Regions from separate parts of the Pseudonocardia hispaniensis genome, predicted to be linked through region 2. Evidence: riboswitches for the same ligand, from Rfam matches in the RefSeq annotation. Region 2 holds a riboswitch; the other holds the start of a gene.
What was found. Region 2 has a riboswitch for cobalamin ahead of ACFQE5_RS04295 (SAM-dependent methyltransferase). Riboswitches for the same ligand answer to the same signal wherever they lie in the genome.

Region 1 (8,323 bases), on a different contig from region 2:
GGTCGTGCTGCTGGCCAGCGAGTTGTTCGACAACGCGGTGCTGCATGCGGGTACCGAGTTCGAGGTCGAGATGCAGACGCGGCCGGATTCGGTGACCGTGGCGGTCAGCGACCACGGTGCCGGCCCACTCGAACGGCATCTCGCCCAGCCCCGGCAGGGCTTCGGCCGGGCCGCGGAGCACGGTCGCGGGCTGATCCTCGTGGAGCGGCTGGCCACGGCCTGGGGCACCCGGCACGACTCCGACGGCACCCACACGATCTGGTTCACCCTGCACCACCGACCGCCCGCGCGGTGCCCCGCGCCGACCGTTCCGCAGCCGGTGCCGGTCGGGCCGGTGCCGAAGTGGCCGGACCCCGACCAGGTTCGCCGGCTGTTGCACATCCCGGCCGAGGTGGGCGAGCGTCTCGGGGCGAACGCCCTGGTCGCCGAGCTGACCCGGCGGCTCCGCGAGATCTTCGCCCCGGACGGGGCCGGTGGCGTCGAGGGGGTCACCGTCGAGGTCGATCACGGTGACGGCAACGGCATGCACAAGCTCACCCGGGACGGGCGCGACCCGGCGACGCAGGTCGCCCCGCATCGGGTGATCGACGTGCCACTGCCTCTCACCGCGCCGCAGCGCGGCAGGCTGCGGGTCGCTCTCGGCCCCGACACCACCTCGGCCCGGAGCATCACCGAGGTCGCCGAGCTCGCCGCGTACCGGATCGCGCTCGCCGTCGAGTCGGACTGGCTACGCGGCGCCGACCGGAGCCGTCGGGCCTGGATGACCTATCTCGCCGACACCAGTCAGCTGCTCGGCCAGTCGCTGGACGTCGAGCTCACCGTCACGGTCATCCCGCAGATCGTCGTGCCGCGGCTGGGCGCCTGGTGCGCGGTCCATCTCCTCGGCCCCACCCGCGAGCTGGCGCTGGCCGCGCTCACCCACGCCGACGAGGACACCATCGTCGAGCTGCGCGCCGCCCTCGACCCCGCGCGATCCGGCGCGCTGTGCGCCCGGTTGGCGGAGCTGACCGACCCGACCGCCGCCACCACCGACCCGGCCTGGATCAGCCGACCCACCGACGCGATCGCCGTGCCGCTCGTCGCCGCGGGCCGCCCGATCGGGGTGCTGACCGTCGGGCGTCCGACCAACCGGCCACACACACCCGAGGACGTCGTCCTCATCACCGATATCGCCCGCCGCTCGGCGCTGGCGATCGATAACGCCCAGCGCACGGCTCGGCACGTCGCCACCTCCCAGGCCCTGCAGCAGGCCCTCCTGCCCCGGGCACTGCCCGCCGCCGAGGGGGTGGAGTTCGCCGCGGAGTACCTCCCGGCCAGCGTCGGCAGCGATGTCGGCGGCGACTTCTACGACGTCATCACCCTGGTCTCCGGGCATTGGCTGGCCGCCATCGGCGACGTGTGCGGCAAGGGTGCCACGGCTGCGGCGCGGACCGGGCTCGTGCGGGACGTGTTGCGGGTCCTCGCCCGGGACGGACGCCCGTTGACCAGCGCGCTCGAGCTGCTCAACGACGTGATGATGGAGGCGCACGACCCGTCCCAGTTCTGCACGCTCGCCGCAGCCGAGGTGCGCCGCGCCGGGCCGGGCGTGACCGGCCGGACCGCCGGCCTGTTCGTCGACCTCGTGCTCGCCGGGCACGAGCGACCGGTACTGGTCCGCGCCAGCGGCGCCGCCGAGCTGGTGGGCACCTACGGAACCGCGCTCGGCCTGGTCAACCGGGTGCAGCTGCGGCACACCCGGCTGCATCTGGCTCCCGGCGACGCGCTGCTGGCCTACACCGACGGCGTCACCGAGCACCGCGACGCCGACGAGTTCTACGGCGCGGACCGGCTGGTCGCGACCGTCTCCTCGATCGGTGGCGCCTCGGCCGCCCGGCTCGTCGGGGGGGTGCGCGCCGCGATCGAGGCGTTCTCCCGCACCGAGCGCCGTGACGACGTGGCGCTGCTCGCCGTGGCCGCGACCGAACGCGGCGCTCAGTCCCCCTCGAGGTCCCCCTCGGTCTCCAGGTAGGCCTGGCGCAGCGCCTCCAGCGTCGCGGGCTCCGGAGCCGCCCACATCCCGCGGTCGACGGCCTCGAGCAGCCGTTCCGCCATGCCGTGCAGGGCCCAGGGGTTGGCCTCGGCGAGGAACTTGCGGTTCTCCGGGTCGAGGACGTACTCGGCGCTCAGCCGCTCGTACATCCAGTCCGCGACAACACCCGTGGTCGCGTCGTAGCCGAACAGGTAGTCCACCGTCGCGGCCATCTCGAACGCGCCCTTGTACCCGTGCCTGCGCATCGCCTCGATCCACCGCGGGTTGACCACGCGCGCACGGAACACCCGAGCGGTCTCCTCGGAGAGCGTGCGGGTGCGCACCGACTCGGGACGGGTGGAGTCCCCGATGTAGGCCGCCGGATCCCGGCCGGTCAGCGCTCGGACGGTCGCGATCATTCCGCCGTGGTACTGGTAGTAGTCGTCGGAGTCGGCGATGTCGTGCTCGCGGGTGTCGGTGTTCTTGGCCGCCACCGCGATCCGCCGGTAGGCGGTCTGCATGTCCGCACGCGCGGGGACGCCGTCGAGGCCGCGGCCGTAGGCGTACCCGCCCCAGGCGGTGTAGACCTCGGCGAGGTCGGCGTCCCCGCGCCAGTTGCGGGACTCCACCAGCTGCAGCAGCCCCGCGCCGTAGCTGCCCGGTTTGGAGCCGAAGATCCGGGTGGTGGCGCGGCGGGGGTCCCCGTGGCGCTGCTGGTCGGCCAATACATGGGCGCGCACGAAGTTCTGCTCGGCGGGCTCGTCGCGGGCGGCGACGAGCTGCACCGCGTCGTCGAGCAGCGCCAGCACGTGCGGGAACGCGTCGCGGAAGAACCCGGAGATCCGGACCGTGACGTCGATGCGGGGCCTGCCGAGCTCGTCAAGGTCGATCACCTCCAGCTGGACCACCCGCCGGGACATCTCGTCCCAGACCGGCCGCACCCCCAGTAGCGCGAGCACCTCGGCCACATCGTCGCCGCAGGTGCGCATCGCGCTGGTCCCCCACACCGAGAGCCCGACCGAACGCGGCCACTCACCGTGGTCGCGGCGGTAGCGCTGCAGCAGCGAGTCGGCCATCGCCTGCCCGGTCTGCCACGCCAGCCGGGACGGGACGGCCTTCGGGTCCACCGAGTAGAAGTTGCGTCCGGTGGGCAGGACGTTGACCAGCCCGCGCAGCGGCGAGCCGGAGGGCCCGGCCGGGATGAAGCCCCCGTCGAGGGCGTGCAGCACCCGATCGATCTCCTGGCCGGTCTCGGCCAGCCGCGGCACGATCTCGGCGGCCGCGAACCGCAGTACCCGCCCCACCTCTTCCCCGCGAGTCGCGGTATTTCCGACCGCGAGTCGGGGTGTTTCCGCGACCGAGTCGGGGAGATCCCGCGTCCCCAGCCGCGCCGCGACGACGTCCGCGACGGCATCGGGAACCCAGCCGGCGGCCTCCATGTCCGCGACGAGGCCGTGCGCCAGCGCCTCGACCGCGTCGACGCGAGCCTTGGCCTGCGACCCGTCCTCGACGAGGCCGAGCGCCTCGCGCAGTCCCGGCACGCTCTGCTCGCCGCCCCACATCTGCCGGGCGCGCAGCATCGCGAGCACCAGATCGACCCGGGCCTGGCCCTGCGGCGCCGCGCCGAGCACGTGCAGCCCGTCGCGGATCTGCACGTCCTTGATCTCGCACAGCCAGCCGTCGACGTGCAGCAGGAAGTCGTCGAACTCGGCCTCATGCGGACGCTCGGTGAGCCCGAGGTCGTGGTCGAGCTTGGCCGCCTGCAGGAGAGTCCAGATCTGCTGACGGATCGCGGGCAGCTTCGCCGGGTCGAGCGCGGCGATGTTCGAATGCTCATCGAGCAACTGTTCGAGCCGGGCGATGTCGCCGTAGGTCTCGGCCCGCGCCATCGGCGGAATCAGATGGTCGACGAGGGTGGCGTGGGCTCTGCGCTTGGCCTGCGTGCCTTCGCCGGGGTCATTGACGAGGAACGGGTAGATCAGCGGGACATCGCCGAGCGCCGCGTCGGTGGCGCATGACGCGCTCATCCCGAGCGTCTTGCCCGGCAACCACTCCAGGTTGCCGTGCTTTCCGATGTGGACGATCGCATCGGCACCGAACCCCCCGTCGGCCTGCCCCGCCGCCAGCCAGCGATAGGCGGCGAGGTAGTGGTGCGAGGGCGGCAGGTCCGGATCGTGATAGATGGCGACCGGGTTCTCCCCGAACCCGCGCGGCGGTTGCACCATGAGCACGACGTTTCCGGCGCGCAACGCGGCGATGACGATCTCACCCTCCGGGTCGGCGGACCGGTCGACGAACAGCTCGCCCGGCGCCGGGCCCCACTGTCGCTCGACACCTTCCCGCAGCGCGGCGGGCAGCTGTGCGAACCAGTCCCGGTACCGCGCCGCGGAGATCCGGATCGGGTTACCCGAGAGCTGCTCCTCGGTGAGCCAGTCCGGGTCCTGGCCGCCGGCGGCGATCAGGGCGTGGACGAGCGCGTCGCCGTCGCCCGCGTCGACCCCGGGAAGTTCGCCGATCTCGTACCCGGCCTCGCGCATGGCGCGCAGCAGCGCGACCGTGCTGGCCGGGGTGTCGAGACCGACGGCGTTGCCGATCCGGGAATGCTTGGTCGGGTAGGCCGACAGCATCAGCACGATGCGCTTGTCCCGGTTCCGGATGTGCCGCAGCCGGGCGTGGCGCACGGCGATCCCGGCGACGCGGGCGGCCCGTTCCGGATCGGCGACGTACACCGAGAGCCCGTCGGCGTCGATCTCCTTGAACGAGAACGGCACCGTGATCAGCCTGCCGTCGAACTCGGGGATCGCGACCTGGGACGCGACGTCCAGCGGCGTCAACCCGTCGTCGGACGCCTCCCAGCTGGCCCTGCTGCTGGTCAGGCACAGACCTTGCAGGATCGGGATGTCGAGCGCGGCGAGCTGAGAGACGTCCCATTCCTCGTCGTCCCCGCCCGCCGTCGCCGACGCGGGCCGGGTGCCGCCCGCCGCCAGGAGGGTGACGATCATCGCGTCGGCCTCGCGGAGCGTGTCCAACAGCGCGGGCTGCGCCTGGCGCAGCGAGGCGCAGTAGAGCGGCATCGGGCGCGCCCCGGCCTGTTCGATCGCAGCGCAGAGGGTGTCGATGTAGGCGGTGTTCCCGGCGAGCTGCTGTGCGCGGTAGTGCAGGACCGCAACCGTGGGCCGGGCGGGGTCCCGCTGGTCGCCGCTGTCCTCGACCCGCACGAACCCCCATTGGGGCAGCTCGACCGGTGGGGCGAAACCCTCGCCGGTGAGCAGGACCGTGTCGGACAGGAACGCGTGCAGCTGGCCGAGATTGTCGGCGCCGCCGTGGGCGAGATACCGGTGGGCCTCGGCGGCGACACCGGCCGGGACCGTCGACAACGCCATCATCTCGGCGTCCGGCGACTGCTCGCCACCGAGCGCCACCAGCGGCTTGCCGGACGCGATCAGCGCGTCGAGGCCGTCCTCCCAGGACCGGCGGCCGCCGAGGATCCGCACGACGACGACGTGGACGCCGTCGAGCAGCGCGGGCAGGTCCTCAAGGGGAAGCCGGGCCGGGTTGGCCGGCCGGTAGTCCGCGCCGGAGGCACGCGCGGAGAGCAGGTCGGTGTCCGAGGTGGACAGCAGCAGGATCACCGGGATGAGCCTTCCTCGGGATCCGCGTCCCGGGTCGGAGGGATGGGGCGGGCAGGTCAGTTTCCTGGCTCCCGGATCGTCGCTCGCCCCGGCCTTCCCGGCGTGGCGCCCGTGGCCGTGTGCGGGGTCCGCTCCCCGGTGACAGTGGCGGGACCGCGCCGGACTCGCACCGGCTTCCTGGCTCCGCTCGCCCATGCAGTTGTGCGTCCACTGTCGGCAACCGGTGGGCCACCCGTCAAGCCGGGCCCCGATCGGACGGGTGTTTACAGTGACGGCGTGCCTGCCCCCATCCGTGTTGGACCCGACGCGTGTCCCGGCGTGTTCGCCGTGCACGACGCCGCGGACGGTGCGTTGGCACGGATCCGGCTGCCCGGTGGGGTCATCGGCGCCGCCCAGCTCCGGACGCTCGCCGACTGTGCCGAAGATCTCGCTGACGGCGCGGTGCACCTCACCTCGCGTGGCAACCTGCAGCTGCGCGGCCTCGACCGGGACGATCCCGGGCTGATCCGACGGCTCAGCACCGCCGGGTTGCTGCCCTCGCCCGCCCATGAGCGGGTCCGCAACGTTCTCGCCTCCCCGCTCAGCGGCATCCACGGCGGGCTGGCCGATGTGCGTGGCCTGGCCGCGGCGCTCGACGCGGCCCTGTGCGCTCGGCCCGGGCTTGCGGCGCTGCCCGGGCGGTTCCTGTTCGCCCTCGACGACGGCCGCGGCGACGTCGCCGCCGAGGCTCCCGACCTGTGCTGGCGTGCGTCCGACCCGACCGTGGGCGCGCTGCTGGTCGCGGGTGCGGACACCGGGCTTCGGGTGCCGATCGGCGACGCCGTCGACCTGCTGCTCGCGGCCGCCGAAGCGTTCCTGCTGGTGCGGGGGCCTGGTCGGGGCATGGGGGGCCCGGCCTGGCGGACGTACGAGATCCCCGACGCCGCGGCCCGGATCGCGGCCGTCCTGAGCCGACCCGGCGCTCCGGCCGGCCCCGACCTCCCCGATCATGATCAGCGTCTGGGCGGCGCGAACCTCGGTGAGCGCGGCGGCCGGCTCCCCAACGACGATCACGGTGGGGGTGGAGCGGAGCGCGCGACGGTCGGCCGGATCGGCACCGGGCCCGCGCTGGGCGTCGCCCCCCGGCTGGGCGAGCTGTCCGCGGCGGGGTTGCGGCTGCTGGCCGACCTGGCACCCACCGTCCTCGTCACGCCGTGGCGCACGCTGGTCCTGGCCGAGCCCGCCGAGGAGGCGGCGACCGCCCTGGCGGCGGCCGGGCTGATCGTCGAGCCGGACGACCCGGCGCTCGGGGTGAGCGCGTGCGCCGGCCGGCCGGGATGTGCCAAGGCGCTGGCCGACGTCCGCGCCGACGCCCGCGCGCTGCTCGCGGCGGGCGCGCTGCCCCGCGCAGTGCGGATCCACCTCGCCGGCTGCGAGCGGCGTTGCGGAGCCCCGCACGGCCCGCACACCGACGTCGTCGCGACCGCGAACGGCTACCGGGTCGACGGCACACCGGTGCCGGTGGCCGTACTCGGCACCACTCTCGGAGGAGCACCGTGAGCAGCACCTACATCCGCGACGGCGCGGAGATCTACCGGCGGTCGTTCGCCACGATCCGCGCGGAGGCCGACCTGTCGCGCCTACCCGCCGACGTCGCCGACGTGGCCGTCCGGATGATCCACGCCTGTGGCCAGGTCGACCTCGTCACGGACATCGGACACTCCCCCGGCATCGTGACCGCCGCACGCGCCGCCCTGCGCGGCGGCGCACCGATCCTGTGTGACGCGATGATGGTCGCCTCCGGGGTCACCCGCGCCCGGCTGCCGCGCGCGAACGAGGTGCTCTGCCTGCTGCGCGACGAGCGCGTCCCGGCCCTGGCCACCCGGCTGGGGACCACCCGCTCCGCCGCGGCCGTGGAGCTGTGGCGCGACCACCTCGACGGGGCCGTGGTCGCCATCGGCAACGCCCCCACCGCCCTGTTCCACCTGCTGGACATGATCGATGCCGGGGCACCGCGGCCCGCCGCGGTCCTGGGCATCCCGGTCGGGTTCATCGGCGCTGCGGAGTCCAAACAGGCCCTCGCCGCGCGCACCGACCTCGAGTATCTCGTCGTTCACGGCCGCCGCGGCGGCTCGGCGATCACCGCGGCCGCGCTCAACGCGCTGGCCGACGAGCGGGAGTGAGATGAGTTCCACGACGGGCGCGCTGTACGGCGTCGGGCTCGGCCCCGGCGACCCCGAACTGATGACCCTCAAAGCGGCACGGCTGATCGCCGCGGCCGACGTCATCGCCTACCACGCGGCCCGGCACGGCCGATCCATCGCCCGCAGCATCGCCGAGCCGCACCTGCGCGGCGACCAGATCGAGGAGGCGCTGGTCTACCCGGTCACGACCGAGACCACCGACCATCCCGGCGGCTACCGCGGCGCCATGGACGAGTTCTACGCCGAGGCCGCCGGGCGGCTCGCCGCGCATCTCGACGCGGGCCGTGACGTCGTGCTGCTCGCCGAAGGCGACCCGCTCTTCTACGGCTCCTACATGCATATGCACAAGCGGCTCGCGCACCGCTACCGCACCGAGGTCGTCCCCGGCATCACCTCGATCAGTGGCGCCTCGGCCGCGCTGGGCGCACCGCTGGTCGAACGGGACGAGATCCTCACCGTGCTGCCCGGCACGCTGCCACGCGAGGAGCTCGCCCGGCGGC
Region 2 (6,062 bases):
CCCGTCGGGGACACCGGACCGGGCGTGGATCCCCGGGGAGGGACTGGCCGTGAGCGCGCATACCGAGCAGTATCTGGTGGGCCTGCAGTTGGCCGGCCGCCGTGTGGTCATCGTCGGCGGTGGACCGGTCGCCCAGCGCCGCGTGGGGCGGCTGCTCGCCGCGGGCGCGCTGGTCGAGGTCATCGCCCCCCACGTGACGCCCGCGGTCGAGGGCATGGCCGCGGCCCGGGAGCTGATCTGGACTCCCCGGCGTTATGCCGAGGGCGACCTCGACGGCGCCTGGTACGTCCTGGCCTGCACCGACGACCCGCAGGTCAATGCCGCGGTCGGCGCCGAGGCCGAGCGGCGCCGGGTGTTCTGCGTGCGCGCCGACGACGGCGCCGCCGGTACCGCGGCGACCCCGGCGACCGGGGTGTTCGACGGGCTGACCATCGGGGTACTGGCTCGGGGGGCGCACCGACGGTCCGCGGCCGTGCGGACCGCGCTGGTCGAAGCGCTGCAGGCCGGTGTCGTCGACGACGTCGCCGACGCGGTGCAGCCCGGCGTGGCGCTCGTCGGCGGCGGACCCGGCGACCCGGAGCTGATCACCGTGCGCGGCCGGCGGCTGCTCGCCCGCGCCGACGTCGTCGTCGCCGACCGGCTCGGGCCGCGCGACCTCATCGACGAGCTCGGCCAGCACGTGGAGGTCATCGACGCCTCCAAGATCCCCTACGGGCGGGCGATGGCTCAGCAGCGGATCAACGAACTGCTCGTCGAGCGGGCCAGGGCCGGGAAGTTCGTGGTCCGGCTCAAGGGCGGCGACCCGTTCGTCTACGGCCGCGGATTCGAGGAGCTCATCGCCTGCACGCAAGCCGGGGTGCCGGTGACCGTCGTCCCCGGTATCACCAGCGCGTTCGCCGCGCCCGCCGTCGCCGGGGTGCCGGTGAGCCACCGCGGGGTCGCGCACGAGATCGTCGTGGTGTCCGGGCACGTCGCGCCCGGCGACCCGCGCAGCCTCGTCGACTGGGCGGCTCTGGGCCGGATGCGCGGCACCGTGGTGCTGATGATGGCCGTGGAGCGGATCGCCCCGATCGCCGCCGCGCTCATCGAGTACGGCCGTCCCGCCGACACACCGGTCGCGGTCATCCAGGACGGCACCACCCGCATCCAGCGTTCGCTGCGCGCGACGCTGGCCACCGTCGCGGCGCAGGTGCGCCAGCACGAGATCAGCCCACCGGCGATCATCGTCGTGGGTCCGGTGGCCGGGTTGAGCCCGCACGGCTGAGGCCGGGTGTGGGCTCGCTTCCGACGGACCGGTGCGTGGGCCGACGCCGCGTGCCGACCACTCTCTACCTCGTGCGCCATGGCGAGAGCACCTGGAACGCCGCGGGCCTGCTGCAGGGCCGCACCGCATCGGTCCCACTCACCGCGCGCGGGCGCACGCAGTCCGCGCGCGCCGCGGCGACGCTGGCCGATCGGCCCGTCGGCGCGGTGTTCTCGAGCGATCTGCTGCGGGCCCGGCAGACCGCCGCGGTCGTCGCGGCGGTGCACGGGCTGCCGGTGCGATCCGTGCCGGCGCTGCGCGAACAGTGCCACGGCAGCTGGGAGGGGCGCCCGGCCGCCGGCCGGGCCGAACGCCTCGCCGCCGCCGGTCCGGACTGGGCGCCGCCGGGCGGGGAGAGCGCCCGGGTGCTGCACTCCAGGGTCGCCGCGTTCCTCGCCGGGGTGTTGCGGGATCCGCCGCCCGGTGAGCTGGTGCTGGTGACGCACGGCGAAACGATCCGGGCCGCGCTGGCCGTGCTGCTCGCGGGGCCCGTGGAGGCGATGCCGCGCGCGGTGCCCGGCAACGGCGCGGTGCTCGGTGCCCGCCGCGACGGCCCGGGTGGGCACTGGCGGATTCTCGCCGACGTGGCGTCCGCCGCGCGTACTTGACCGCGCCGGGTGCGCTGTGGTCGAGTCTCGCCAGACGGCAGTGGAGGAAGCCGGTGCGAATCCGGCGCGGTCCCGCCACTGTCACCGGGGAGCGCGTCCCCACCGGGTGGCCACTGCGGAGGTGCCGGGAGACCGGAGCCGCGGGAAGGCCGGGCGGCGTCGCGACGATCCGGGAGCCAGGACACTTGCTGCCGTCGTGGATCCGGACGAGAGGGCGCGGACCCTCGAGGAGGCGACGATGGACGGTGACCGTCCCCGGCTGCACCGCCGCAGCCCGGTATTTCAGCCCTGTCCACGCGTGCTGCGCCGGCGATACCGGGGCACCCTGATCGGTCTCGGCGTGGGGCAGGGTGAGTCCGACCGACCCGCCGCCGGTCTCGACCACCTCGCCGACGCCGACGTCGTGTTCGCGTCCTGCGCCGCGGAGACCACGGTGCTGTTCTACGCCGAGGCGTGGCGGGTGGAACAGATCGGCGGCCGGCTCGGCCGCCGCATCGCCGAATGGTTCGCCGCCCATCCGGGTGGCACCGCGGTCTTCGCCACCCTCGGTGACCCCGCGCAGCACCGCCCGCTGCACGCTCTCGCCCGGCGGCTGCCCGGGGTGCGGGTCGAACACGTTCCCGGGGTGACGATCCTGCCGCCGCCCCGCCGGCCCCTGCCTCGCCTCCCGGGGCCGTCCCTGCGCCGGACCGCGGAGTGAGTGCGGACGCGGAAGCGCTCTACCGGGTGATCGCGGCCCGCCGCGACGTGCGCACGGGCTTCCGGCCCGAGGTCCCGGTCGGCGACGACGTGCTGGACCGGTTGCTGGCCGCCGCCCATGCGGCGCCGAGCGTTGGGTTCTCCCAACCGTGGGACTTCGTGATCGTCCGGGACCGCGCGGTGCGGGAACGGGTGCACGCGCTGGTGGCCGCCCACCGCGAGACGTATGCGGCAGCGCTGCCGCGGGCGCGCGCGGCGGCGTTCCGATCGATCAAGATCGAGGCGATCCTCGATACCCCGGTGAACATCGTCGTGACCTGCGACCCGACCCGGGGCGGCCGGCACACCCTCGGCAGGCTCGGTCAGCCGCGGATGGCCTCGTACTCGACGGCGCTGGCGGTGCAGAACCTCTGGCTGGCCGCCCGCGCGGAGGGGCTCGGGACCGGCTGGGTGAGCTTCTTCAGCGACGCCGGGGAGCGCGAGCTGGCCGCGCTGCTGGGGCTGCCCGGCCACCTGGAGATCGTCGCCTACCTGTGCCTCGGGCATGTGGAGGCCTTTGCCGCGCAGCCCGAGCTCGCCGTGGCCGGATGGGCGCAACGACGGCCCCTGCGCTGGGCCGTGCACCACGAGACGTACGGGCGCCGGGCGCGCCCCGGGGAGGAACCGGTGGACCTGCTCGCCGAGACGATCGCCACGATCACCCCTGCGTCGGCGCGGGCGCGCGCCGACGCACGAGACCGGCTGGACCGGATGACCAAGCCGCGTGGTTCGCTCGGCCGGGTCGAGGACGTCGCCGTCGCCCTGGCGGGGATGGCCGGGCACTGCCCGCCGCCGCTGCCCGAACCGGCCGCGGTGGCGGTGTTCGCGGGCGACCACGGGGTCCATGCCCAGGGCGTGACCCCCTGGCCGCGGGAGGTCACCGCGCAGATGGTGGCGAACTTCCTCGCCGGTGGGGCGGTGGTCAATGCGTTCGCCCGCCAGCTCGGGGCCGAGGTGTGCGTCGTCGACGTGGGAGTGGCCGCGCCGCTGGACCCGGTGCCCGGCCTGCTGCCACGCCGGATCGCCGCGGGCACCGCCGACATGACCGAGGGACCGGCGCTCAGCCGTGCGCAGGCGCGGGCCGCCGTGGAGGTGGGCATCGAGGTGGCCCGCGACCTCGTCGCCGCCGGCAACCGGTGCCTGATCACCGGGGACATGGGTATCGCCAACACGACCGCCGCAGCCGCACTGATCTGTACGTTCACCGGGGCCGATCCCGCGGCGGCCACCGGGCGGGGCACCGGGATCGACGACGTGACGCTCGCCCGCAAGACCGGCGTGGTGCGTGCCGCCCTGGCGCGCCACCGCGTTCGGGCGACCGACCCGCTCGGGGCGCTGGCCGCCTTCGGTGGGCTCGAGCATGCGGGCCTGGCCGGGTTCGTGCTCGGCGCCGCGGCGCTGCGGGTTCCGGTCGTCCTCGACGGGGTCAGCGGCGGAGCCGCCGCGCTGGCCGCCGCGGCGTTCGCTCCGGACGCCCTCGACTACTGCCTGGCCGGGCATCGCTCGGCCGAACCGGGGCACGGGCTCGCCCTGGCGCACCTGGGTCTGGAACCGCTGCTGGACCTCGGGATGCGGTTGGGGGAGGGAACCGGTGCGCTGCTCGCGCTGCCGGTGGCCCAGGGGGCCGCGCGGGCGCTGCACGACGTGGCCACCTTCGACGCCGCCGGGGTCGCCGAGAAGACCGTCTGATCAGCCGGTGGCACCCGCCGGTCGCCAGCTGTCGTGTGGGTCGGCCCTGGCCAGATCCTCGTCGTCGACGGCGAACGTCCGGGCGACCCCGGGGCCGGTGGCGCGGGTCTCGAACCGCACGGTGACCCGCCCATGTCCGGCGCCTTGCACCCAGCCGTGCCCGAACTCGGCGTGCCGCACGTCGTCGCCGGCCCGCCAGGGCCGGTCGGTCCGCTCCGCGGCCGATCCGCTGTCCTGCGCGGTGCGGCCGGTCGGCTCCGCCGTGGGCTCGGGCGCGGTGTCCACCGGGAGCGGAACCCAGCCGTCGGCGGAGGCGACGGCGTCGAACAGGGCCGGTGGAGGGCGCTCGCCCAGTCCCGACAGCGATACCCCGATCAGCCGCACCCCGCCCGCGGGTACCGCCGAGCGCGCCAGCCGCTGGGCCACCGCGGTCAGGGTCGCGAGGTCGGTGCTGGCCGCCGCGGTCGTCTCCGAGCGGCTCGCGGTCCTGAAGTCGGCGCTGCGCGCCTTCACCGTCACCGTCCGCGCGGCGCGCCCCGAGGCGAGCAGCCGCCGGTGTGCCGCCGCGGTCATCCGGCGCACGGCCTCGTGGACCTCGGCCATCGCGGTCAGATCGGTGTCGAACGTCGTCTCCGCGCTGACCTGCTTCGCCGCGCCGCGCGGGGCCACCGGCCGGTCGTCGATGCCGCGGGCCAGCCGGTGCAGCTCGGTGCCGATCGCGGCGCCCAGCAGCCCGGTGAGCTCGCGCGGATCCATCGTCGCGAGCCGGCCGACCGTGGTCACGCCGATCTTGTGCAGGGACGCCTCGGCCACCGGGCCGACGCCCCACAGCACCCGCACCGGCAGCGGGTCGAGCACGGCGCGTTCCTCCCCGGGGGTGATGATCCGCAGCCCGTCGGGCTTGGCCAGCTCCGACGCGATCTTGGCGAGCTGCTTGCCGGACCCGGCCCCGACCGACGCGGGCAGCCCCGTCCGCTCCCGCACCGCCGCCCGCAGGGCCGTGCCGAACGCGGTGGCCTCGATGCCGTCGGCGCCGGCCAGGGCCGGCGGCTCGAGGAACGCCTCGTCGAGCGACACGGGCTCGAGCACCGGCGCGGCCTCGCCGAGCACGGCCATCACCTCGGCGCTGATCGTCTGGTAGAGCCCGAACCTCGGGGGCAGCACCACCGCGTGGGGACACCGCCTGCGGGCCTGCGCCATCGGCATCGCCGAACGCACACCGAACGCCCGAGCCTGGTAGCTCGCCCCGGCGACGACCCCGCGCGGCCCGGCGCCGCCGACCAGCACCGGCCGGTCGACCAGGGTCGGCCGGGTCAGCTGCTCGACCGACGCATAGAACGCGTCCATGTCGAGGTGCAGCACCCACCGTCGCGCCGTCCCCGCCACCGGCTCATTCTGACCACCACCCCCGACAGCCGGGACGGGCGGCCGCGACCGCCGCGTGCGCGGCGCGCACCGATCAGCCCGGCGCCCAGGACGACAGCAGCGGGTCGCCGTCGAACTCCCGGATCGTCGGCGCCGCGCCGAACCCGGCGACGGCCGCCGGGTGATCGGGTGCGGGCATCAGGTCCGCGAGCCAGACCGCCTCCCGCGGGGCGCCGTCGCCGGTCCAGGCCTCGACGGCGGGCGGCCGCCACGGCGGACTCAGCGTGATCGCCGACATCGGCCGGGACAGCCCGTCCCCGGTGGCCTTGAGCAGCGCTTCCTTGCGGGTCCAGGTGGTG

Region 1: another riboswitch for cobalamin. It lies ahead of cobN (cobaltochelatase subunit CobN); the one in region 2 lies ahead of ACFQE5_RS04295 (SAM-dependent methyltransferase).

The regions. Positions count from the first base shown of each region.
Region 1 is NZ_JBHSQW010000015.1:81,939-90,261, forward strand. It holds gene ACFQE5_RS07830 (SpoIIE family protein phosphatase) at 1-2,008, shown strand, start outside; gene cobN (cobaltochelatase subunit CobN) at 1,972-5,640, opposite strand; cobalamin riboswitch at 5,698-5,820, opposite strand; gene ACFQE5_RS07840 (precorrin-3B synthase) at 5,917-7,179, shown strand; gene ACFQE5_RS07845 (precorrin-8X methylmutase) at 7,176-7,802, shown strand; gene ACFQE5_RS07850 (precorrin-2 C(20)-methyltransferase) at 7,804-8,323, shown strand, end outside.
Region 2 is NZ_JBHSQW010000009.1:228,456-234,517, reverse strand. It holds gene cobA (uroporphyrinogen-III C-methyltransferase) at 50-1,264, shown strand; gene ACFQE5_RS04300 (histidine phosphatase family protein) at 1,300-1,911, shown strand; cobalamin riboswitch at 1,904-2,118, shown strand; gene ACFQE5_RS04295 (SAM-dependent methyltransferase) at 2,150-2,611, shown strand; gene cobT (nicotinate-nucleotide--dimethylbenzimidazole phosphoribosyltransferase) at 2,608-4,338, shown strand; gene ACFQE5_RS04285 (DNA polymerase IV) at 4,339-5,724, opposite strand; partial or broken gene ACFQE5_RS04280 (4'-phosphopantetheinyl transferase family protein) at 5,798-6,062, opposite strand, start outside.